Regions from separate parts of the Simiaoa sp. genome, predicted to be linked through region 3. Evidence: predicted binding sites of a transcription regulator. Region 3 holds the regulator's gene; each other region holds the start of a gene.
What was found. Region 3 encodes NrdR, which represses ribonucleotide reductase genes. Its sites were predicted from a motif close to CACAANATNTTGTG; they were not measured.

Region 1 (3,289 bases), on a different contig from region 3:
GAATATTCCAATGTGGTATTTTTGTTCTCCACTATTGTGACCGGAGGTATCACACTGGAAAAAATATTCCAGGCGGTAGGCAGGATGCGGGCTACCATGGTCAGCATGATCGCCGGATTTGTCACGAATATTGTATTGGATCCGCTGCTGATCTTCGGCATTGGACCTTTTCCCCGGATGGAGATCGCCGGAGCGGCGCTTGCCACCGGCATCGGACAGGTGATCACGTTACTGGTATATCTCATCTATTATGTGGCGGATCCTTTGCCGGTGAAGCTTCATAAAAAATATCTGCGTCCGGAAGGGGAAATCTGCGGCAAGACTTACGGTATCGGTATTCCGGCGACCCTGAATATGGCACTGCCTTCTCTGCTGATCTCCGCATTGAACAGCATTCTGGCAGCATATTCCCAGGGATATGTGCTGGTGCTGGGTGTTTATTATAAGTTACAGACCTTTATTTACCTGCCTTCCAACGGTATCATTCAGGGCATCCGCCCCTTGATCGGCTATAATTACGGTGCCGGTGAGAGAAAGCGTGTGGAGCAGATCTACCGTCTGACCTTGGAACTGACCGCAGGGATCATGGCTGCCGGTACGACGCTGTGCTGGCTGATCCCCGGAGGACTGATCGGGCTGTTTACCGAGAATCCGGAGACCATCACCATCGGTATCACGGCACTGCACATCATCAGCCTGGGCTTTATTCTGTCCGCTGTGTCGGTGACCAGCTCCGGAGCCCTGGAGGCACTGGGACAGGGGATGGCTTCCCTGGTGATCTCCGTGATGCGTTATGTGGCGGTGGTCATCCCTGCGGCATTTGTCTTAAGCCGCATCATCGGTGTCACCGGTGTATGGTGGGCGTTTGTCTGCACGGAGAGCGTGACCGCGGTGGTGGCGTATGTGCTGTACCACAGAGTGTGGAAGAGGGCGTAAAGCGGGCGCTCCCCTCGTCGATTTGCACAGAGCCGGCTCCTTACGCAAGCGTAAAGCCGTCTTGGCACAAATCGACGGGTGAACTGATGTATACACAATATCTAGTATCCTTTAATTGACTTCCCCCACAAAGTGTTGTAGAATGGATGGTGATAGGTTTTATGGGCGTAAGCCATGGGGACATGAGATTAAGGGGGTACACAAGATGTTTCAGGTAATCAAACGAGATGGTTCCAAAGCAGATTTTACACTGACGAAGATCAATGATGCCATTATGAAGGCTTTTACTGCGACGCAGATGAGCTATAATAACGACATCATTGATCTTCTTGCGTTACGGGTGACCGCGGATTTCCAGAAAAAGGTGGAAAATGATGAGATCCACGTAGAAGATATCCAGGACAGCGTGGAGCGTGTGTTGGGACAGGCGGGCTATGAAGAAGTAGCGAAGGCGTATATTCTGTATCGCAAGCAGCGGGAGAAGATGCGTGCCATGAAGTCCACAATCTTAGACTACAAGGATGTGGTCAACAGCTATGTCAAAGTCGAGGACTGGCGAGTGAAGGAGAACTCCACGGTGACTTATTCCGTAGGTGGTCTGATCTTAAGCAATTCCGGTGCGGTAACGGCGAACTACTGGCTGTCCGAAATCTACGACGAAGAGATTGCCGAGGCACACCGCAATGCGGATATCCATATCCATGATCTGTCCATGCTGACCGGTTACTGCGCGGGATGGTCCTTAAAGCAGCTGATCAAGGAAGGACTGGGCGGCATCACCGGCAAGATCACTTCTGCTCCGGCGAGACACTTATCTGTACTGTGCAACCAGATGGTGAACTTCTTAGGAATCATGCAGAACGAATGGGCAGGAGCACAGGCTTTTTCCTCTTTTGATACCTACCTTGCCCCTTTTGTAAAAGTAGATCATTTAAGTTATCCTGAAGTGAAAAAATGCATCGAAGCATTTATTTACGGTGTTAATACACCCAGCCGCTGGGGTACGCAGGCTCCTTTCTCCAATATTACACTGGACTGGACGGTGCCCGATGATCTGGCAGAGTTGCCGGCGCTGGTAGGCGGCGTGGAGATGGATTTCAAATACAAGGATTGTAAAAAGGAAATGGACATGGTAAACAAGGCATTCATCGAGACCATGATCGAGGGTGACTCCAATGGCCGCGGTTTCCAGTATCCGATTCCTACTTATTCCATCACGAAGGATTTTGACTGGTCCGATACCGAGAACAACAGACTGTTATTCGAAATGACCGCAAAATACGGTACGCCATATTTTTCCAACTATATCAATTCCGACATGCAGCCCAGCGATGTCCGCAGTATGTGCTGCAGACTGCGTCTGGACCTGCGGGAACTGCGTAAGAAGACCGGAGGATTCTTCGGCTCCGGTGAAAGCACCGGAAGCGTTGGCGTTGTCACCATCAATATGCCCAGGATCGCATACCTGTCTGCCAATAAGGACGAATTCTACGCAAGACTGAATCATATGATGGATATTGCTGCGAGATCCCTGAAGATCAAGCGTGGTGTCATTACAAAGCTGTTAAATGAGGGACTGTATCCTTATACAAAGAGGTATCTGGGCACTTTTGAGAATCATTTTTCCACCATTGGTCTGATCGGCATGAACGAGGTGGGCCTAAATGCCAACTGGCTGAGAGCGGATATGAGCGATCCGAGAACTCAGGAGTTTACCAAGGAAGTACTGAATCATATGAGAGAGCGCCTGTCGGATTATCAGGAGCAGTACGGAGACCTTTACAATCTGGAAGCGACTCCTGCGGAGAGTACCACATACCGTCTGGCCAAGCACGACAGAAAGCGCTGGCCCGGTATCAAGACGGCAGGAAAGCCCGGAGATACTCCTTACTATACGAACTCTTCCCATCTGCCGGTGGACTATACTGTGGATATTTTCGATGCACTGGATATTCAGGATGAATTGCAGACCCTGTATACTTCAGGTACGGTGTTCCATGCGTTCCTGGGAGAGAAGCTTCCCGATTGGAAAGCAGCGGCTTCCCTGGTGCGGACTATCGCTTCTAATTACAAGCTGCCATACTATACGCTGTCGCCGACCTATTCCATCTGTAAGGAACACGGTTATCTGGCTGGAGAGGTGAAGGTATGTCCTCATTGTGGGGCGAAGACCGAGGTGTACAGCCGCATCACCGGTTACTATCGTCCGGTGCAGAACTGGAATGATGGTAAGTTACAGGAATATGCCAACAGAACGGAGTATGACATTGTCCATTCTTCTTTAAAACGTCCCACCAGAAGTGTGGTAACGTTGTCCAATTTTGCAGAGGACGTGGAAGTGAAGGTGGAGCAG
Region 2 (3,289 bases), on a different contig from region 3:
CTGCGAGGATTGGCGTACAGCCATCTCCTGGAGAGAAAAATCCATAAAAAGCCTTTGCTGTATGGAGAAAAAGTGAAAAACATCGCACTGGCAATGCAGGATTTTGCAGATGCGGAAAAGCAGGGAAATGCGGACATCGATACCATGGCAGGACTGTTTGGAAAAGTTATGGCGCAGATCGTATCCTGCCGCGAGGATGAATGGAAGGATAATCTGGCGAGACTGGGATTTTTCCTCGGAAAATTTATCTACCTGCTGGATGCCTACGAGGATGTTGAACAGGATATCAAAAAAGGAACCTACAATCCGCTAAAGAAACGTTATGCGGAGCCCGGCTTCGAGGAGGAATGCAGACAGATCCTGACTATGATGATGTCAGAGTGCTGTAAGGAATTCGAACAGCTTCCTATATTACAAAATGTGGATATTTTGCGGAATATTCTGTATTCCGGTGTATGGTGCCGCTATGAGATCGTGCGGAAAAAACGGGAAAAAGACAATGCAAAAGAGGTAACGGAAAATGAATTATGATCCGTATAGTGTCCTGGGGGTGAGCAGAGATGCTTCCGAGGAAGAAATCAAAAAAGCATATAAGACCCTGAGCAGAAAATATCATCCCGATGCCAATATCAATAATCCCAACAAGGATCAGGCGGAAGAAAAGTTCAAGGAGATACAGGCAGCCTATCAGCAGATCATGAAGGAACGAACAGAAGGTTACAGCTACGGCGGTGGATATGGCAGCCGCGGAAGCAGCTATGATCAGAGACAGAGTTATGGCGGCTTCGGTCAGGACTTTGGGGACTTCTGGCAGCAGGCCGGATGGCAGCAGCAGACTTCCGGATATGAGGAAGAGCCCAGACTGCGGGCAGCCGGCAATTACATCAGAAACGGTTATTACAGAGAGGCAAGAAATACCCTGGACGGCATGGGGGAGCATGAAAAGACTGCCAGATGGTACTATTACAGTGCCATGGCTCATATGGGACTGGGAAACAATGTGGCAGCTTTGGAGCATGCAGGAAAAGCAGCGTCACTGGAACCGCAGAATATGGAATACCAGATGCTGCTGCAGAGACTTCAGAGCGGCGGACAATGGTATGAGAGCAGACAGGCTGCGTATGGCTATCCCAATATGAGTGGGAATGACCTGTGCCTGAAAATCTGCCTGGCGAACCTGTTCTGCAATCTGTGCTGCGGTGGTGGCGGTCTGTGCTTCGGAGGGTATGGTGGAAGAGGAATGTTTTAAAAAAGGTACTTGCTTTTTCTAGGTTTCCTCACTATAATAAATATACAAGATGTAGATGCGAAATGAATTTTAAAGCACAAAATCTAGTAATATACTATGATTTGCGTAGAGAGTCGTGTCGGGAACTTGCTTCCGATGCGGCTTTTCTTTCGGCTTATGCAGAAATTCGCATCTCGATGGGAATGATATAAAGTGAGGGAACAGCAATGAAGATTCAGAAGAGAGACGGCAGAGTAGTGCCTTATGAAGAGGACAAGATCCGGGAAGCGATCCATAAGGCGAACAACGAAGTGGAGGAGCGGTATCGTGCCAGCGAGGGATTGATTGAAGAGATCCTGGAGGATGTGCAGCAAGAGGGTAAACAGACCCAGACCGTGGAGCATATTCAGGATATGATCGAGGAACATCTGGTAGAGCACAACAAATATACCTTGGCGAAGAAGTATATTGTATACCGTTACCAGAGAAGTCTGCTCCGCAAATCCAACACCACGGATGAATCCATTTTAAAACTGATCCGGAATGAGAATAAGGAACTGGCGGAGGAAAATTCCAATAAAAATACCCGCCTGGCATCCACACAGAGAGACTATATTGCAGGCGAAGTGTCCCGCGATGTTACCAGACGTCTGCTTCTGCCGGAGCATATTGCTATGGCACATGATAACGGTGTGCTGCATTTCCATGATGCGGATTATTTTATCCAGCCGATCTTCAACTGCTGTCTGATCAATATCAAGGACATGTTGGACAACGGTACTTCCATCAATGGCAAAATGATCGAATCGCCCAAGAGCTTCCAGGTGGCATGTACCGTGACCACCCAGATCATCGCAGCCGTAGCCAGCAACCAGTACGGCGGACAGAGCGTCAATATCAAGCATCTGGGAAAATATCTGCGTAAGAGCAGGGAAAAATTTGCAAAACAGCTGGAGGACGAGTTCGGAGATACCCTGGATCAGGCAGCCAAGGATAAGATCGTACAGATGCGCCTGCACGATGAATTAAAATCCGGTGTGCAGACCATCCAGTACCAGATCAATACCTTGATGACCACCAACGGACAGTCTCCTTTCGTGACATTGTTTTTGCATATTGATGAGAACGATGAATATGTGGAAGAGACCGTACAGATCATTATGGAGATCCTGCGTCAGCGCATCGAGGGAACCAAGAATGAAAAGGGTGTCTATGTGACTCCCGCTTTCCCGAAGTTAGTCTATGTGCTGGATGAAAATAACTGCTTAAAGGGCGGAAAATACGACTATGTGACCAAGCTGGCCGCACAGTGCTCCGCTAAGAGAATGTACCCCGACTATATCTCTGCCAAGAAGATGCGTGAGAACTACGAGGGCAATGTATTTTCCTGCATGGGCTGCCGCTCTTTCCTGTCTCCATGGAAGGATGAAAACGGAGAGTACAAGTGGGAAGGTCGTTTTAATCAGGGCGTTGTCAGCATCAACCTGCCCCAGATCGGTATCCTGGCAAAAGGAAACGAGGAGAAGTTCTGGAAACTGTTGGACGAGCGTCTGGAGTTGTGTTATGAAGCACTGATGTGCCGCCATAAGGCACTGGAGGGTGTGGTATCCGATGTGAGCCCCATCCACTGGCAGTACGGCGCCATTGCCCGCCTGAAGAAGGGTGAGACCATCGATAAATACCTGCATAACGGTTATTCCACCATGTCTCTGGGATATATCGGATTGTATGAGACGACCTATCTGATGAAGGGATGCAGCCAGACCGTGGAGCCCGGCAAGGAATTCGCCCTGCGCATTATGGATTATATGAAGGATCGCTGCGCAAAATGGAAAGAGGAGACCGGCATTGCTTTCAGCCTCTACGGAACTCCCGCAGAGACACTTTGCTACCGTTTTGCAAGGATCGACCGTGAAAAATACGGTGATATTTCCAATGTCACCGATAAAGGATACTATACAAATTCTTATCATGTGGATGTACGGGAGAAAATCGACGCATTTACAAAATTTAAGATTGAGAGTGAGTTCCAGAATAAGTCTTTGGGCGGAGCTATCTCTT
Region 3 (3,289 bases):
CAGCGGATAGCGCCAAACGCCCTTCCGGGAATTTAAAGCCGCTACTGGCCGGGATCAGTATCACCTTACCCCTGTCTCTTGTAACAAATGCCATTTTGTTTTTCTCTTCGGATCCCATCGGTACTTTTCTGTTAAAAGACCCACGTACCGTACCCATGCTGCGGATCCTGTCCTTCTCTGTCCCCTTTGCCACGCTGCACGCCTGCATCAACGGTTATTTCTATGGGAAAAAGAAAGCTTCCGTACCTGCTCTTACACAGCTTTTAGAACAGCTTGCAAGAGTCGGCTGCGTCTTTCTCGTCACCGGAGCCGATCTGGCAGAAGGACGTACTCCCTCCATCAATGCCGCGGTTCTTGGTCTCACCGTGGGCGAGATCTTTTCCATGCTGATTGCTCTGGTCTGCCTGTATATACATCTGTATCCGGGCAGTAGTATTCTTTCCGTGCGGAATATCTTTCCTTCTGTTCCGGTCTACCGGGATCTGCTTGGTATGGCACTGCCTCTGACCGCTAACCGTATCGTTCTGAACATTTTACAGAGTATCGAAGCCGTCTCCATTCCCCAGAAGCTTCTGCTCTATGGTTATGATACCACCACAGCCTTAAGTGTATACGGTGTCCTTACCGGCATGGCCATGCCCATGATCTTTTTCCCTAATGCCCTTACCGGCTCCGTGGCGGTGCTTCTCCTTCCCACCATCTCCGAAAATCATGCCAGAGGAGACCGTGGAGCCGTCTTATGTGACACACTGCGCACCGTAAAATATTGCAGTCTCATGGGTGCCTGTTGTCTGTGCGGTTTTCTGTTTCTGGGTGACTGGATGGGAACGGAACTGTTCCACAGTGAACTGGCCGGTCATTTTATCGTGACTCTGGGCTTCATCTGTCCTTTTCTGTATCTGGATACCACTCTCTCCAGCATTTTGCAGGGTCTCGGTATGGCAGGACGGATCTTTGCCTCCAACGTGGTCTGTCTTCTGATCCGGCTCCTGTTCGTATTTTTTGCCATTCCCGTGATCGGTATGCAGGGATATCTGTGGGGGATTCTGGTCAGCCAGCTGGTACTTGCGGGAATCTACTTCTTCTGTCTGTATCGTTTCTTCCGAAAAAATTAAAAAAAGCCTCCGTCATCCGGCTTGCGCCGGATTGGCGGAGGTATCTGTTTCCCGGTAATCTTATTCATCTTATTCTGTAAATACCGTCTTGCTTATCCTTTTTCATTATCGCACATGCCATGCGAAATTCTATCTTTATCTGGCCGTATTATCAGTTATAATATCGACTGTTTTTACGAAAACTTAAGTCTTCCGGAAATCAATTGTGATTCTTGTCATTCAGGACACTCTTTAATTCATCCATAAAGGTGTTCACGTCCTTGAACTCCCGATATACGGAAGCAAATCTTACATAAGCTACCGCATCCAGATCCTTCAGCTTGTTCATCACAAGTTCACCGATGGTTCCGCTGGGGATCTCACGTTCCTCCCGGTTGAAGATCTCGTTCTCCACCTCGTCCACCAACGTCGTGATCTGTTGTGCGCTGACCGGACGTTTATGGCAGGCCCTGAGTACTCCTGCTTCGATCTTGGCACGGTCATAGGCCTCTCTGTTATTGTCCTTTTTAATAATGATCAACGGAATCGTTTCGATCTTCTCGTAAGTGGTGAATCGCTTGCCGCATTCATCACACACACGGCGACGGCGAATGGAATTGTTATCTTCCGCCGGTCTCGAATCGATCACTCTGGTATTTTCATGGCTGCAGAACGGACATTTCATAGGCATCCTCCTCTTAAAAACCACGTGTTATTTATACGGATATTATAAGAGAATCAGCAGTTAATGTCAACTAAAATTATGTCCGGACCGATCTGCCGGATGTCCTTGTAAGGAATGACAATATTGGGCTCACAGCGCAGGAATCCCAGCCACTGGTTTCCACCCGGCACCATGATCTTACAGATGCATCCGCTGCACTCATCGAACTCCAGATCACAGACATGCCCCAGCTTTTTACAGTCTCTGACATTGATCACATCTTTGCATTTTAATTCGGAAAAAAGCATATGCGTACTCCTGCTTTCTTTCTATAATATATAATATATGCCTTTCCCATCCGTTTGTTCGGCAAATACTGGAAATTCTACCGGCAAAGTATATCCTCCCACAGTCCTGTGAATACTGTTGTTATCACAAAATTCAGTAATCGGGAGGTCTCTATGGTACAGGGAAAAGTGGAAATCTGCGGCGTCAATACAGCAAAACTGCCTTTGTTAAAGGCGGCAGACAAGGATGCTTTATTTGCGAAGATCCGCGAAGGAGATACCGCTGCCCGAGAGACCTATATCGAAGGGAATTTACGTCTGGTCCTAAGTGTGATCAAACGTTTTTCAAGCAGTGCGGAGAATGTGGATGATCTGTTCCAGATCGGATGCATCGGTCTCATCAAAGCCATCGACAATTTCGACGCTACTCTGGGTGTGAAGTTCTCTACCTATGCGGTTCCCATGATCATCGGGGAGATCCGCAGATTCTTACGGGATAACAACAGCATTCGCGTATCACGCTCCCTGAAGGATACCGCCTATAAGGCAATCTACGCCAGAGATACACTGACGAGAAAAAATCTGAAGGAGCCTACCGTGGAAGAGATCGCCGCGGAGGTGGGTATCTCCAAGGAAGACATCGTCTATGCCTTAGATGCCATGCAGAACCCCATGAGTCTCTACGAACCGGTCTATACCGACGGCGGCGACACCCTCTATGTCATGGACCAGATCAGTGATAAAAAAAATAAGGAAGAGACGTGGGTGGAACATCTCTCCCTCAGTGAAGCCATGAAACGTCTGAACGACAGAGAGCGTCATATCATCTCTCTGCGCTTTTTCGAAGGTAAGACCCAGACCGAGGTCGCCGACATGATCGGCATCTCCCAGGCCCAAGTCTCCCGCCTCGAAAAAAATGCTTTGAAAGCTATGCGGGGCTATCTTACCGCATAGACCTCCATTTTTATATCCGGGTGACATCCCCCTTACGTGCAGCATTTAACAGTAACCCCAGCTTTTCGTTCTGTGTCAGTTTTGCCGTTTCCGCTTTCTCCCTCATTTTTCATGTTATCTTCTGATTGTTCTGATTGCACTTTTATTGTCTGCGGAATCTCCGCAGCATTCCATACAGTATCTGAAACAGCAGATATCCGATCACTGCCCCCAGCACATTGGTCAGGATATCGTCCACCTGAAAATATCCCCTGCCGGTGATCAGCTGGATCGTCTCCACGCCGAAGCTG

Region 1: ACTRDR_RS08910 (ribonucleoside triphosphate reductase) is a predicted target of NrdR. The motif match lies at 1,030-1,043, and genes of this name have one in related genera.
Region 2: nrdD (anaerobic ribonucleoside-triphosphate reductase) is a predicted target of NrdR. The motif match lies at 1,325-1,338, and genes of this name have one in related genera.

The regions. Positions count from the first base shown of each region.
Region 1 covers NZ_JBOKRY010000020.1:54,147-57,435, reverse strand. Annotated here, with positions in the region: gene ACTRDR_RS08915 (MATE family efflux transporter) at 1-936, shown strand, start outside; gene ACTRDR_RS08910 (ribonucleoside triphosphate reductase) at 1,142-3,289, shown strand, end outside.
Region 2 covers NZ_JBOKRY010000012.1:1,783-5,071, forward strand. Annotated here, with positions in the region: gene ACTRDR_RS06315 (DUF5685 family protein) at 1-531, shown strand, start outside; gene ACTRDR_RS06320 (DnaJ domain-containing protein) at 521-1,249, shown strand; gene nrdD (anaerobic ribonucleoside-triphosphate reductase) at 1,456-3,289, shown strand, end outside.
Region 3 covers NZ_JBOKRY010000006.1:73,544-76,832, forward strand. Annotated here, with positions in the region: gene ACTRDR_RS03780 (oligosaccharide flippase family protein) at 1-1,115, shown strand, start outside; gene nrdR (transcriptional regulator NrdR) at 1,315-1,779, opposite strand; gene ACTRDR_RS03790 (YlmC/YmxH family sporulation protein) at 1,833-2,066, opposite strand; gene sigG (RNA polymerase sporulation sigma factor SigG) at 2,220-2,999, shown strand; gene ACTRDR_RS03800 (VanZ family protein) at 3,142-3,289, opposite strand, start outside.